DNA from 2 places in the Paenibacillus pedocola genome. Region 2 is predicted to be linked to the other one. Evidence: predicted binding sites of a transcription regulator. Region 2 holds the regulator's gene; the other holds the start of a gene.
What was found. Region 2 encodes Rex, which represses fermentation and respiration genes when NADH is low (regulators of the CRP and FNR family bind a similar motif). Its sites were predicted from a motif close to TTGTGAAATATTTCACAA; they were not measured.

Region 1 (7,622 bases), 1.9 Mb from region 2:
GGATACACACAAACCGCTTTGTCCGGACCGCCGTGGTTAACCAGATCAGCCTGTCCATCCCCGTCGAAACCCCCGGTATGCAGACGAACCGGCCCCATCGCGGGCAGCTTGTAAATTCCCGTTTCCAGCGGCTTTCCGCGGTAGTCCACCTTTACCGGCTTACCCACATTAAGCGAAATGACTTCCATCCTCATTCCCTCCAGTCAGCATACAGCACATAAAGACTTCATCCACATAATGTCCGCTGAGATAGAACTCATCCTTCAGCCGGCCCTCCTCGTGAAACCCGCATTTACGGTAAAAGGCTAAGGCCGGCTCATTACTCGACAGCACCCGCAGACGGAGCTTGCGGATTCCATGCGCTGCCGCATGCCGTTTAATCGCTTCGATCAGCATGCCGCCAATGCCCTGCCGCTGAAACCGCGGATGCACGGCGATATTCACCTCACACACATGCCGGTTGCTCTCCATGCCGCTCGGGCAGCCAAAGCCGACATATCCGCAAAGCACTCCTTCCTGCAGGGCGACCAGCTGGGAGCCTGGAGGCGCATGCAGCAGATAATCCTCACGCGAACGCCACATCAAAGGGCCCGGCGTCGTATCCTCCGTCCAGATCATGTTGTCCAGCACGATCAGCTCACGGGCATCCTTGATTTCGGAGGGCCGGATCGTAAGCGCGCCTCCATTAATTTGTTGCATAGCTCTTCCACCCCTTGCCTTACCTTTAAAAAATCTCTAGGTTCTCCATTCCGCAATTCATTCCATTTGCATCCATTATACCGTATTTTGTTCCAGTGTACGGGCTGAACGGTTGACATATGCATGGACGATAAAGAAGCCTACCGCCAGTACGGCCATTCCGCAGGCGAGCCAGCCGGTGGGCGCAAGCCCGCCGGTATCATACAGGCTGCCCATTAGATACGGTCCGATAACTCTGCCGGCAGCACCGATGCCCCCGCTGAGACCTAAATAGAAAGGGGCATTCCGGCCCGCATAATCCGAGATAAAGGCCGGGGTTGCCGGTGAAATCAGCATCTCGCCCAGCGTTGCCAGCACCATCGCCAGCACCATGCCGGGATAGCTCGGCATTAATAGAATAACTGCGTATCCGCTCAAATAGAATACGGCACTTGCCGTCATCTGAGCGGTTGAGGTTCCGGCAAACCAGCGTTTGATGAGGCTGACCAGCGGCTGGGCGGCAAAGATCAGAATACCGTTGAGCGTCCATAGAAAGCTGTACAGGCTTTTGGACCAGCCCTCCGAAATAATAAACGGCGATACGCCTGTATTCCAGACCGAGTTGCCAAGCAGTAGGAACATGGAGCCAAGCGCCATATACAAATAGATCCGGGTGTTCCCCATCAGCTTCCAGCCTGACTGGTCCCGGTGACGGGATCTCTGCTGTAGTTCATTATGAGCCGGAGCATTGCCGATTTTCCGCAGATAGACCAGGAAAAACACAGCGAATATAGCCGAGGTTAGCCCGTTCATTACAAAGCTCAGCATATAGGAAAGATCAGCCAGCACCCCGCTGAGCCCCGTGCCCAGCGCCACCCCGATATTATTCGCAACATAGATTACATTGAAGAGCTCCCCGCGCCGCTCTGCAAAGCGGAAGCCGACAAAGGCCTGAATCGCAGGCTGCGACATGGAGTTAAACAGCCCCACGAGTCCCATAACCACCATGAACATATGCCAGTTCCCGCTTGCCGCAGGCAGGGCGAACAAAGCGAGGGCATTCATGGCCAGACCGCCGACGATTAGATGTTTGACACCGACCTTATGATAGAGCGACCCGCCCAGCAATTGTCCGGCGATTCCCCCAAGGGATTGAATAACAATAACGAGTGCAGCATCCTTCATGCTGCGCCCCAGCTCATCGAATACATACATCGTTACAAGCGGCCACATGAGTGCACTGCCGGTCGCATTAACGAGACTTGCGATCAAAAATACTTTGACTTCCTTCGGATAGTCTTGCAGAAACTTCATGACTTGTCTTTCATCCCCTGTTACATATATGTCTTAATTCCATCCAGTATCCGCCCAAAACAGGGTGAAGGGCAAGCTTATGCATTGACGTTCTGACGCGTCACACAAACACAGAATTATTGATGCTTCCTTATCTAAAGCTGCATAGAACAGGTTGAAGCCAAGGGCTGCTCCCGCTTCTTCACTTCAACGGTAGCCGAGAAAAAAGTCGCACCGCCGTCCATGTCGCTCAGCCGGTCCGGCGTAAGCACATTCACCCGCTGCCTTGTTCCTTGGCCTTCCCACCACAGCCCCTGACTGACCACCGTACCCGGCAGCATTTTCTCCGTAACCATAGCCGTGAGTTCTACTATACCTCTGCTGTTATACACCGTAATTTCATCACCGTCTGTAATATCCCGCGCCGCCGCATCCTCCGGGTGAATCTGCAGTGCCGGTTTTTTCTCCATCTTCTTATGCTTCTCCACATTGCCGAACGTCGAGTTCAGGAAATTATGGTTCGGCGGGGAGATGAACATCAGCGGATACGCCGCTCCCTGCTCCGGACGCCGCACCCCGTCATACCCTTCCTTCAGCGGGGTATACTCAGGCAGCGGAGGCAAGCCGGCCCGCTCCATCGCCTGGGAATAAAGCTCGATCTTGCCCGAAGGGGTGGGCAGGTTCTCCAGGTAATGCTCTTTAGGCGTCATGTCCAGCTTGACGAACCGCTCCGCCATCAGCCGTTCCAGCGTAACCCCGCTCATATACGGATTGCTGGGATGGTCAAGCGTCTCACGGATCATCTCAAGCTCGGACTGGCCGAAGATTTCCGGGTCAAAGCCCATAGCCTGTCCCAGCAGCGAGAAAAGCTCGACATTGCTTTTGCACTCACCCTGCTTCTCCAGTATTGGCTCTTGCAGCTGCATATAATGATGCCAGTAAGAACCGAATAAGTCCGTATTCTCAAAGGTTGAGGAGGCAGGCAGCACGATATCGGCATACTGCGCAGTGTCGGTCATAAACAGATCATGTACAACCGTAAACAGGTCCTCACGGGCAAAGCCTGCCTTTACCTTATCGGCATTAGGGGCAACTACAAGCGGATTGCTGCAGTAAACGAACAGGCTCATAACCGGCTGCTCTTTCAGCTCCAGCGCCTCCCCGATCCGGTTCATATTTATGCTGCGCGCCTGCGGATTGCTCCGCAAATCGGGACGGGCCAGCGCCCGGGAGTTGGTCGAGGAATAGGCTCCGTTGGATTTGATCGCCCCGCCGCCCGGCTTCAGCCACGCGCCGACCAGCGCCGGCAGACAGGCGATGCTGCGGACATTCATCCCGCCATTATCGTGATGCTGCAGCCCGTTGCCGATATGGATATAGGGCACCTTCGCCTCGCCGTACAGCTTGGCCAGCTGTTCAATATCCTCCACTGGCACGCCTGTAATCTGCGATACAAGCTCCGGCGGGTAGCCCAGCGCCTGCTCACGCAGTTCCTTATGTCCTACTGTGTACTTTTCGAGAAAGGCATCGTCCGTCAGCCCGTCCCGGAACAGAATATGCATCAGTCCCAGCGCCAGTGCGGAATCTGTACCGGGGTAGAGCGGCAGGAACCAGTCCCCCCACTGGGCTGTCCGGTTGCGGTGCACATCAATGACTACTACCTTCGCGCCGCGCTTACGCGCCTGCTCCGCGAACACGACCTGATGCATGTTGGTGCTCACAATGTTGCCGCCCCAGACGATAATCAGATCGGCATTTACCGTATCCTCCGGGCTGGCTCCCCCGTCCATTCCCATGGTGTACACCCAGCCGGCCGTGCCGGCCGCGCTGCAGATTTTGGCATCGAGCTGGCTTGCGCCCAGCCTGTTAAAGAAGCGCCGGTCCATGCCGCCCACGCTGAGCACGCCCATATTGCCGTAGAAATAGTACGGGAGGATGCTCTCCGGCCCGTATTCCTGTGACAGCTGCTTGAAGCGTCCGGCAATTTCCGTAATTGCTTCATCCCAGCTAATCTGCTCGAAGGCTCCGCTGCCCTTCGGGCCGGTGCGGCGGAGGGGATGCATCAGACGCTCGGGATGGTGTACGCGCTCCGCCATGTTCCGCACCTTATTGCAGATGGCTCCCCGGGTCACCGGATGCTCGGGATTCCCTTCTACTTTTACAATTTTACCGTTCTGCTTATGCACCAGCAGTCCGCAGGTGTCTGGGCAATCCAGTGGACATACCGCCGGAAATATGCCGTCTTTACTATGCTTCAAGGCCATTGTCCTCCCTTTTATCTTTGGGTATGCTGTTCACTGAGTTCTAATATCGCTTGTCTTTTCATTGTAAGCCCAGCTCTTCCGGGCGTAAAGAAAATAGCTGGAAACGCCCTGTTTCGTTCTAAGAATCCCCGGGTAATAGAGCATATGAAACACTCCCTATTTATTCGCCGTGAGCCCGATTTCGTTCCCCCGAGTCGGATATGCACGGCGAATTTTGTGTTGTCCGTATTTGATAAATCCCCATATTAAAAAGACATCCCCTGAGCGTTCCTCCCCAAACTCCGCATAAGCGGACTGAAGATAAACAAGCACAAGGAATGTCTATGACAGTAAGCGTATCTTATAAGTTCAATTCAGGCTGCCCTAAGCCTGTAACTTAAGCGTGTTTCTTCACACCGGAAGCGGCTACGCCTTCTACCGCTTGAACAGCTGCAGGCGTTTTGCGCAGATAGGCCATATAATAGGCTGCCCCTACAAAAATGGCTCCCCCGGTAAGATTGCCGAGCCAGACCGGAGCAAAGTTGCCGAAATACTGAGCCCAGGTGAAATGTCCTTCGAATATAGCAGCAGGGATCAGGAACATGTTAGCTACAACGTGCTGGAAGCCAATGGCTACGAAGGCCATCGTCGGGAACCAGATCCCGAGAATTTTGCCGCTGAAATTATCCGCTCCGTAGGAGAGCCAAACGGCCAGTGCTACCAGCCAGTTACAGCCAATCCCCGAGACAAAAGCCTGCAGGAAGGTTACATCAATCTTATGTTCGGCCATATCGACCAGTTTATCCAGGTATACCCCATCTGCCGTAAGACCGACCACGTGACCGAAGAAATAAGCAACGAACAAGGCACCTGCCAGATTGCTGAGCGTAATCAGCACCAGGTTCTTGATCACTTCCCAGAACGAAATCTTCTTCGCCATGAACGCCAGCGGTACCGCCATCATATTGCCTGTCAGCAGTTCCCCTCCGGCCAGCAGCACCAGAATAAGCCCTACCGGGAAGACGGAAGCCCCGATAAAGTTAGCGATGGAGCCCCATTCCTTCGGAGCGCCGGCAATGACGCGAATATCCAGTAAAAATCCGAGCGCAATAAACGCTCCTCCCAGAAAACCGAGAATGAGTACAGCGGCAAGCGGGTTGTGGGCTTTCTTGATCCCGTTCTCTACCGTGACCTCGGCGATCTGCTGCGGTTTGTTATAAGCCATGATTCCTATCCCCTTCTATTTACTTAAAATTTGTTCCTTTATGCCATTGTAGCGTGATCCCAATCACATTTACGTGATAAATGTCACCTCAAGAAAGACTTCGTGAAAGTTTTCACTGACATGTCAAATTTACCTTAGTAAGGGAAAGGTGCATAGGATAAAAAACACACGGCCCCACTTTTTCGGGGTCTTTACAGACAGCACAAAAAAAACCGGAGCTGGCGGCTCCGGTTTTCTGCTTTTTATTATACGGTTACGGGTTCTTTACGGTCCATGGTTTTCGGCAGGGCCTGAAGGCCGGCTGTATTCAGGAAGTTCCAAGGCTTGTTGTAATGCGGCTGGAAGAAGAAATCAATGAAGGCCAGCTGGTCCACGGTCATGCGGTTCTGAATGCAAACCGACACGGTATTGATCGATTGGGTCAGATCCATCTTGGACATAATCTGCGCACCGAGAATCCGGCGGGTGCCGCGGGCATAGACCACTTTCAACTGCACCTGTTCAAAGGTTGGCATAAATTCCGGACGGTAGTTGTCGGTAATCATTACACTTTCTACATCCATACCTTCAGCCTTCGCTGCATCCTCAGTCAGACCGGTGCCGGCGATGTTATCTTCATAGATTTTGATTCCCGAAGTTCCCTGTGTTCCCATGTAAGGGATGGTGTTCTCCACCAGATTGCGGGCGACCAGTGTTCCCATACGGACGGCATTCGTTGCCAGCGGGATATAGGCATGCTGTCCGGTCGGGTTGTAATGGATCGCACAGCTGTCACCGGCAGCGAAGACATCCGGCAGGCTGGTCTGCATATAGTCATTGACCATGATGGCACCATTAGGCAGCATATCAACCTGTCCCTTCAGCAGCTCTGTATTCGGACGGAAGCCGATGCAGAGGATAACCAGATCCGTTTCATGCTCGCCTTTGCTCGTAATCACTTTGGTCACTTTACCGTTCTCACCGGCAAATGAGCTTACCTTTTCACCGAGCGCCAGCTTAATACCGTGATCCTCGAGCGACTGCTGGATCGGAGTGGTGAATTCTTCATCCAGATATTTGCTGAGGATGCGTTCCTCGCCATCAATCAGCGTAACCTGCTTACCATTCATCTGGAAAGCTTCTACCAGCTCTACACCGATATATCCGGCACCAACAACCGTAATTCTGTTGACCTGCTGTGCTCTTTCAATAATGGTATTGGAATGGTTATAGTTCTTCGAGAGCAGAATGCCGTCCAGCTCCATGCCTTCCAGCTTCGGAACAATCGGCCATGAACCCGTCGTCATGATCAGCTTGTCATAGGAATCATTGAATTCCTCACCGGTCGCCAGATTGCGGGCGCGCAGCGTTTTGCCGGCTGTGTCTACCTTGATGACCTCATGGCGCATCTTAGTTGTAACACCGAGTTCAGCAAGCTTTTCCGGTGACGAATAGAACAAGCCTTGCGGATCTTTAATGACTCCACCCACATATAGAGCAATGCCGCACGACAAGAAGGAAATATTATCATTGCGTTCGTAAACCGTAATCTCGGCATCCGGGTAAAGCTGTGCGGTATTAACAATTGCGGCGGTTCCGGCATGGGTACATCCAATGACTGCTACTTTCATGATTTCTTCCTCCTCCAAATTGACAAGCATATTTATTTGTTTTTATTTGTGATTAATTTCACTTTATACACTGATTATATTGTGATTTTTCTCACATTACAAGTATAATTGTGATTTTTCTCACATTGTTCACAAATGAGATCATCTGATGCCGCGTTAGCTGCACCCTGTACCCTGCTCCGATTGCCTTAGTTTCTCCGGACGGGAGCAGTTTATGTCTTTTTGCAGCAGGGAGCAGGAGGAAGCGGAGGGGAATTCAGCTGTGAATAAAAACAGTGCCAAGCAGATTTCGCTTGGCACTGGGAGTACAGGATATGCACTCTATAATAAGACTATTCCAGACCGTGAAGTACACCGTCTTCGTCCACCCGCAGCCCTTCAGCCGCCGGCTTGGCCGGAAGCCCCGGCATGGTGACGATATTGCCTGTAATCACAACAGCAAAACCGGCACCAAGCGACAATGTAATATCCCGGATGCCCATTGTGAAGCCCTCAGGGGCGCCAAGCAGTCTCGGCTGGTCAGAGAAGGAATAAGGGGTTTTGGCCATACATACCTGAAGCTTCTGCAGACCA
Region 2 (7,622 bases):
GACGGTCAAACCGGCCCGGACGGAGCAGGGCGGAGTCAAGCATTTCCTTACGGTTCGTCGCAGCAACCAGCAGGATGCGCGGGGTGTCGTTGTTGTAGATCCCGTCCATTTCAGTCAGCAGCTGGTTCAGCGTCTGATCATACTCGCGCTGCTGGCCGCCTTCACGCTTACCGCCGATTACATCAATTTCATCGATAAAAATAATTGCGCTTTGCTTGTTTTCTTTTAAGGCGCGGTTGCGGGCATCCTTAAATAAATCACGGATACGTCCGGCTCCGACACCCACGTACATTTCTACAAACTCACTGCCGGATGCCGCTACAAACACGGAATTAGTGTAATGCGCCGCCGCTTTGGCCATCAGCGTCTTCCCTGTTCCCGGAGGGCCGGTAAGCAGGATACCCTTCAACGGGCGAATCCCGAACTTGCTGATTTCCTCATGCCGGATCAGAAAATCCAATGCTTCGCGCAGCTCCTGCTTCGCATTGTCCTGTCCGCCGATTTCTTCAAAGGTAAGCTTGGAAGGACCGCTCTTCTTACGCTTCTTATCCCCGCCCGCATTTACGGTCAATCCTCCGCGCAGGTGGGCAATGAGCAGCAGTGCGCCGATCATGCCGGCGGCAATAATCACCGGAAAAATATTGATACCGACAAACGCCATAAAAATCAGCAGCACCGGAACAAATCCGGTCAGAACTTCTTTCCAATACTTAGGCATTGTTCCACACTCCTATCGCTCCTGGAACCCGGGGTAAAATAATAAATTTGCTCTCTTTACCGTTAGTAAGGCTTACATATACGTTGCTGTCATCAATTTCTGTCGTTGCAGTTACATCTTTATATTGCGAATATTCCGCGATAAGTCCATCCAGCTTGGCAGGGATAAGTGTATATTTACGGCTCTCCATCGCTTCAGCGACAGAGAACATCGCCTTGTCCCAATATTCGTCAAGCAGGGCGCTGGAGTGCTGATTCACATCAATCTTCAGGGTGCGTCCGTCAATAGCGGAACTGCCCTCTGTGTTCACATACTGCACCAGCTCACGCAATTTCGTGCCGGGTGCGAGATCCAGTTTCAAAGTGACCTCGTTACGGTTAATAGTAATATGTGAATCGTTGACTCCTTCGTAGGATGATACAATCTTTTGGAGCGGCTCCTGCACAGCGAACTGGCGATAGGAATACCATCCGCCAAAGAGCAGCGCAGCAGACAACAAAGACGTTAAAAGCACAGGCACAAGACGTAATTTCAAGAAACGTCCTCCTCTCAGATTTGGGGCTATAACTATATGAATGCAATAGATAGCGTGTCAAACAGGTTTCCGATTCTGACATGCTCTTCGGCATGTCTTAATACAAATAGTAGTATATCATATGTGTATATACGAATCCGAATAAAATTGTGAATATATTTAAAATTTTCGATACTAATTTCTGGGTGTTTTATTGCTCTTTGCCCCTTTATCGACAAAAAAGACCTGAATGATTAGTTCATTCAGGTCTTTTTGCCGATCATTTGCAAATTCGCGTTAATATTATTTAAGCAAGATATTAATTTTACTAGTCATATAAACGGGGAAGTCCCGGCATTCTGTACTGTAACCTCATCATCGCAGGATGCTTCGCTATACTCCGCAAAACTAAGATATGTATTACTGGTACTTATATATCAATCATATATATCATTTTCTATATCAAGCATCATCAATACAACTTTATCAGAAAAGAAAACAGCAGGTAAACAGTTGCCTGTCCACCCGCCGCTCGTTCCTCTTATGCTGTCTTATTTGCTTGGCAAACTGTAGCCCTCGCCGATCGCCGTACCATCCGCGAACCGGTAAAACTGGTAATAATACCTGTTGTCCAGCTTGTAAAAGACCTGCCAGGCGTATTCACCGTTAAACACACCCGGAAGGAGCCTCTTAATTGCTGCACCCGGTAGCTGAGCGGCTATAATAGCGCGGATTTCCTGCTCCGAGGTCCCTTTTGACAGCTCCTCCGCATAGATATCGTTGGCGCCTCCAGCCGGCTTACCGTCAAGTGTAAAACGGACCCAGACCATAAGCTTCGTCCCGGCACTGTTTTTTCCCGTTAGCACCCAGTAGACCGAGTTTTCATCCCAGACCGATTTCTGCGCTTTTGTGATCTCCGTCAGTCCGGCACGGGACTTAGCAACTTCCTTGGCTGCATTCCGTTCATTCCACTGGTCCTTCATGATATAGGCATAGAACTGCCCGAGTCCGAACAAAAGGAGCAGCACCACGCCAATCCCCAGCGGAAGCCATTTTTTCCTTTTCCTCAAAGTGCAGCTCCCTTTCCTTAAAATAACAACCTCAAATTACCGTTTGAGCAGGCTCTCGAAGGTTTCCTGCGCCTTACGGCGGATTTCTTCCTCATCCAGCGTCAGGCATTTACCGTGCTTTACAACCTGCTGGCCGTTAATCCAGACATGCTCTACATCCTTGGCACTTGCCGAATATACGGCATGGGAGAGCAGGTCAGAGTGCGGCAGCAAATGAGGCTGGTCAATATCAATAGCGATAAAATCTGCCTTCATGCCTGTGGCAAGACGCCCGACATTGTTCAGATAGATCGAGGCAGCGCCATATTCTGTCGCCATCAGCAGTGCTTCCGGTGCCGGTACTGCAGTAGGATCTCCGCTTACGCCCTTATGGATCAGCGCTGCAAGCCGCATTTCCTCGAACATATCCAGGTTGTTGTTGCTAGCTGCTCCGTCAGTTCCGAGCGAGACCTTCACTCCGGCTCTCAGCAATTCAGGCACACGGGCAACTCCGCTTGCGAGCTTCAGGTTACTGCCCGGATTATGGGATACGCCAACCTTATAACGGGCCAGAATCTCAATTTCTTCATCATTCAAGTGTACACCATGGGCAATCAGGGATGGTCTGGTGAACATACCGAGCTTCTCCAGATGGGCCACAGGGCGCAGGCCGTAATCGGCTACGTTCTGCTCCACCTCATGGCGCGTTTCGGACATATGCGTATGCATCGGCAAATCCAGATCATGGGCTGCCTGCACAAATTTCATGAAAAATTCCGGCGGACAGGTGTACGGAGCGTGGGGCGAGAGCATTGCCGTAATCCGGCCGTCTGCCTTGCCGTGCCAGTTCCGGGCGAACTCTACGGCTTCGGCAAGCTTCTGGTTCTGCACATCCTCCGGACATAGACCGATCGCGCCGCGCATCAGCACCGCACGGATGCCCGACTGCTCTGTTACCTCTGCAACACGGTCCATATGATCGTACATATCCAGGAAGGTCGTTGTGCCGCCCTTCAGCATCTCGAGAACAGACAAGGCAGTCCCCCAGTATACATCATCTCCGGTGAATTTCGCTTCCATCGGCCACATTTTTTCCTGCAGCCAGCTCTGAAGCACCATATCATCACCATAGCCGCGCAGAAGCGACATCGCCGCATGGCCATGAGTATTGATCAGACCCGGCATAAACAGCAGGCGGCTGCCGTCAACGGTCAGGACACCCTCTTCAAAGGCGGGTTTGTCTTCCCCTATGTATGTGATCAGGTCATTTTCTATAGTCATATAACCGTTCAGGACGGGTTGCACCGAACCAGGTACGAGGAAGCGTCCATTTTCGATTACTGTCTTATTGCTGCTCATCCGTATGTTCTTCCTTTCCATCATGCAAATAATATGCCAGACTCTGGAGGTCGGTTGTAAAATCCGCTGCATGAATGCGAATCGTTGGCGGGGTCTTTAAAATTACCGGTGCAAAATTCAGGATAGCTTCGATCCCCGATTCCACCAGAATATCAGCTACATTCTGCGCTTCGCTGTCCGGAACGGTGATAATGCCAATCCGGATACCCTGCTCACGAATCGTCTGGCCCAGCTCTTCCATTGGCTGAACAGTCAGGGAGTTGATCTTCTGTCCCACTTTAGGCGCATAAGAATCAAATACAGCTGTAATTTTCATTGTATCCTTCAGATAGGCGTTATAGTTGGACAAGGCATGACCGAGGTTACCGGCACCGACCAGAGCCACGTTGATTTGCTGGTCAAGCTTAAGGATATGGCGGATTTTCTCGATCAGGTAGGATACATCATATCCAATGCCCTTTCTGCCAAAATCACCGAAATAAGCCAGATCCTTACGGATCTGCGCCGGGTTAAGATCCAGCTTCTGCCCCAGCTCCTGAGAGGAAACTGTGGCGATTTCACGTTTCTGGAGATCGTTCAGAAAACGCAGGTACACAGGGAGCCTGCGAACAACTGCCTCCGATATTTTATCTGATTTCATGTTTTCTCCTCCTAAAATAAAATCACTCTGATGCGCAGCTTATGAAATCCGCAAGGCGCGTTCCAGCAGCATAACCGGGAACGCGCATGCGGAGATTAGAACATTTATGATCAAACGATCAGAACAAAACAGTACAAGATAATTGCAATTCCCGGTTCCTGAAGGAGGTCATTGAATGTTGGACTCATTGCCGCCTTCAAGCCATTCTTCAATTCTCGGAACCATCTGATCAGTCAGCATATGCTCCATTTTGGGACCCGGAAGAGAATACAGGAAATACTTCCCGTAATAAGCTTCGATGACCCTGGTATCATATACAATGACAATTCCCCGATCCTGAGCCGTCCGAACCAGCCGGCCAAAACCCTGTTTGAAACGGATAACCGCCTGCGGAACAGACAGCTTCATGAAAGGATTCTTCTTCTGGGCCTGTAACAGCTCGGACTTCGCCTCCGCAAGCGGATGGTTCGGCGGCTGAAACGGAAGTCTGACGATCGCCAGGCAAGTCAGTGCCTCTCCGGGGATATCCACACCTTCCCAGAAGCTGCTGGTCCCGAGCAGCACCGAAGCCGAACTGTCCTGAAACCTCCGGATCAGCTTACTGCGGCTGCCTCCCTCCACGCCTTGGCCAAGGACCGTAATATCCTCTGATGCCAGTGCCTCCTTAAGCGGGTCATAGACCTGACGCAGCATCTTATAAGAGGTGAACAGCACAAGCATGCGGCCTTTGGTTGCGACCGCAGTTTCCGCCAGTGAATGCACCAGCTTATCCACAAAGCGGGCATCACCCACACTGCCTTTGACACTTGGGAAATCACGCGGAATAACAAGCAGCGCCTGTTCGCGGTATTTGAACGGCGAAGGCAGCAGTGCTGTCATCAGACGGTCTTGTTCGGCAGCCTCGTTAAGCCCAAGATTATCGATCATGAACTGGAAGGATTTATCCACGGAAAGTGTCGCAGATGTCAGCACAATACTCTTCTTCTTGTCGAAGAACAAATCCTTGAGCTGTGTACTGACATCGACCGGAACGGCATACAGCTGCAGTGATTTGCCGCGGTAGTTGCCGCTACCCTCCATCCAATAAACGATATTCTCATCATTTAAACCCATGAAGAAACGGATCTGTTCACGGATTGAGGCTAAATCCTTAAACAAGCCGCCAATATCCGTCACCAGACTGTCCGAGGAGGACTGGCTTTCTGTATCACGCATCTCGCTGAGCATTTTATCGCCTCTGCGGATAATATCGCTAAGGCTTAAATTCAGCGTATTCTCTAATGCTGCCAGCTCTTCCCAATCCTTCGGCTTCTTACCGGGATGAAGGCGTGTCACCAGCTGCCCGGCTTCACCCGCCGCTGCGTCACTTCGTTCAGGCAGGAGACCAAACAGCTTGTCGCTGAGCGCATCCCAGGTTTCCTTAACCGTCAGCAGGTCCGGATAGATCCTGTCGATCACACCGCTCCACTCGGAAGCCTCTTCGCTGCCGGAGGATTGCAGGGTCTGCCGCAGCGCCGGCAGCTGTCCGTTACGGCTGTCTTTATACAGCCGCGTCAGGGTGTGGGCTACCGTGAAATACTTCATCTGCATGCCAAGATGCTTGCCTGCCACATCCTCCAGATGATGAGCTTCATCAATCACAAGATGTTCATAAGCAGGAAGCAGCTGATGTCCGGCCTTCACATCGGCGAACAGCTTGGAATGATTGGTAATGACCACATCCGCAATGCCGGCTTCATGCTTGGCCCTGTGGTAATAGCATTTGCGGAACCATGGACAGGCGCGGCCCAGGCAGGAGTCCGTATCACTGGCCACAGTCTCCCAAAAGTCGCCGCCACGGCCGTTCAGATTCAGCTCCTCGTCATCACCCGATTGGGTCTGGGTCAGCCAGACAATCATTTGTGCCGCGGTGAGGGCTTCTTCTCTGGGGCTTACAAAGTCTCTTTTATTAATTTTGTGTTCAAACTTGCGCAGGCACAAATAATGCCCTCTTCCCTTAAAGATTGCAGCTTTGAACGGAAACGGCACCACGCTCGTAAGCAGGGGGATGTCGCGCTCACGCAGCTGATCCTGAAGATTGATGGTGTGGGTGCTGACCATTACCTTCTGGTCAGTGCGCACGCTCTGATAGATTGCCGGCAGAAGGTAGCCCAGCGATTTACCGGTACCGGTGCCCGCCTCAATCAGCAGATGCTTCTCCTCCTGAAGAGCGGTCTTCACCTCACCGATCATAATCTCTTGGGCTTCCCGGCTTTCATATTGCGGCAAAGTATCTTTAAGGCGTTTGGTTACTTCAGCCATATAGTCTTCAAAGGATATATTCTCCAAAGGATTGCTGGCACCTTCTTCCCTCGGCGGGACAAGCTCAGTCCAGTCTCCTACAGCCAGTGCCAGCTGCCGGTGAAAGGTCAGCTCGCCTTCCGGCTGAAAGGTCTCCATTTCCCGTTCCCGCAGGAGGCCGTCAAAATACCAGGCGAGATCACTGTCTTCTTCAGCAAACAGCTCAGTCAGCCGCTGGATAGTCAGCAGAGGCAGGCTGTATAGCTCTTCCAGACATTGAAGCAGCACCAGGGCTGTTGCCAGTGCATCACTGTCCGCCTGATGCGGACGTTCATGAGTAAGCCCGAAATGCGAGCTAACCGCTCCCAGCTGGTAGGTCGTCAGTGACGGAAAGCAAATTTTGAGAAAATCAATCGTATCGAGAATTCTTCCCTGAAACGGCAAATAGCCGCAGCGGTCCAAAGCACTCTGTAAAAAATGAAAATCAAAAGCGACATTATGTCCAACAAGCACCACATCATCCAAAAGCGGGACAAGCTCCATCATCATTTCGTCCAGCTCCGGGGCATTCGCTACATCCTCATCGGTTATGCCAGTCAAGCCCGTAATAAAAGGTGGAATCGGCGTTCCGGGCTTGACATAGGAACCATACACCCGGGAGATGGACCGGTCTTCTTCTATAATGGCAAGGCCAACCTGGATGATCTCACCCACGGATTGGGTTCCCGTAGTTTCAAAATCAAGCACGGCAAATTTCATTATAAGTTCTATTCCCTTTCACTTGAGACTCCTTATCAGCATAACAGAAGTTACGTAAAAAGGCGATGCAAGCCGCTTGTTCAAGTGGGTGCATCGCCTAAATGAATGGCTATAATTACAACAGCGAAACAAGCTGATTCCCAAAATGAAGCTTCCCGCCCCTTTTGCGGCAAACCTCCAGATTGACACTCGGCTCCGGTAAAGCGGGATCATGCAGCAAAGAAAGGCTGAACAATTCACTTGCTTCCTTGAAGCGCTCCTGTGAGGCTCTGATGCAGCCCAGAGCATTATAGATCATTGCCT

Region 1: QU597_RS27045 (formate/nitrite transporter family protein) is a predicted target of Rex. The motif match lies at 5,540-5,557, and genes of this name have one in related genera.

What each region holds. Positions count from the first base shown of each region.
Region 1 is NZ_CP134223.1:6,080,678-6,088,299, forward strand. It holds gene QU597_RS27025 (MOSC domain-containing protein) at 1-188, opposite strand, end outside; gene QU597_RS27030 (GNAT family N-acetyltransferase) at 169-699, opposite strand; gene QU597_RS27035 (MFS transporter) at 775-1,992, opposite strand; gene QU597_RS27040 (molybdopterin-containing oxidoreductase family protein) at 2,127-4,235, opposite strand; gene QU597_RS27045 (formate/nitrite transporter family protein) at 4,612-5,439, opposite strand; gene QU597_RS27050 (FAD-dependent oxidoreductase) at 5,685-7,049, opposite strand; gene QU597_RS27055 (formate--tetrahydrofolate ligase) at 7,382-7,622, opposite strand, start outside.
Region 2 is NZ_CP134223.1:4,157,704-4,165,325, forward strand. It holds gene QU597_RS18405 (AAA family ATPase) at 1-718, opposite strand, end outside; gene QU597_RS18410 (hypothetical protein) at 711-1,253, opposite strand; gene QU597_RS18415 (cell wall elongation regulator TseB-like domain-containing protein) at 1,784-2,302, opposite strand; gene QU597_RS18420 (amidohydrolase) at 2,339-3,640, opposite strand; gene QU597_RS18425 (redox-sensing transcriptional repressor Rex) at 3,627-4,280, opposite strand; gene dinG (ATP-dependent DNA helicase DinG) at 4,449-7,319, opposite strand; gene QU597_RS18435 (tetratricopeptide repeat protein) at 7,435-7,622, opposite strand, start outside.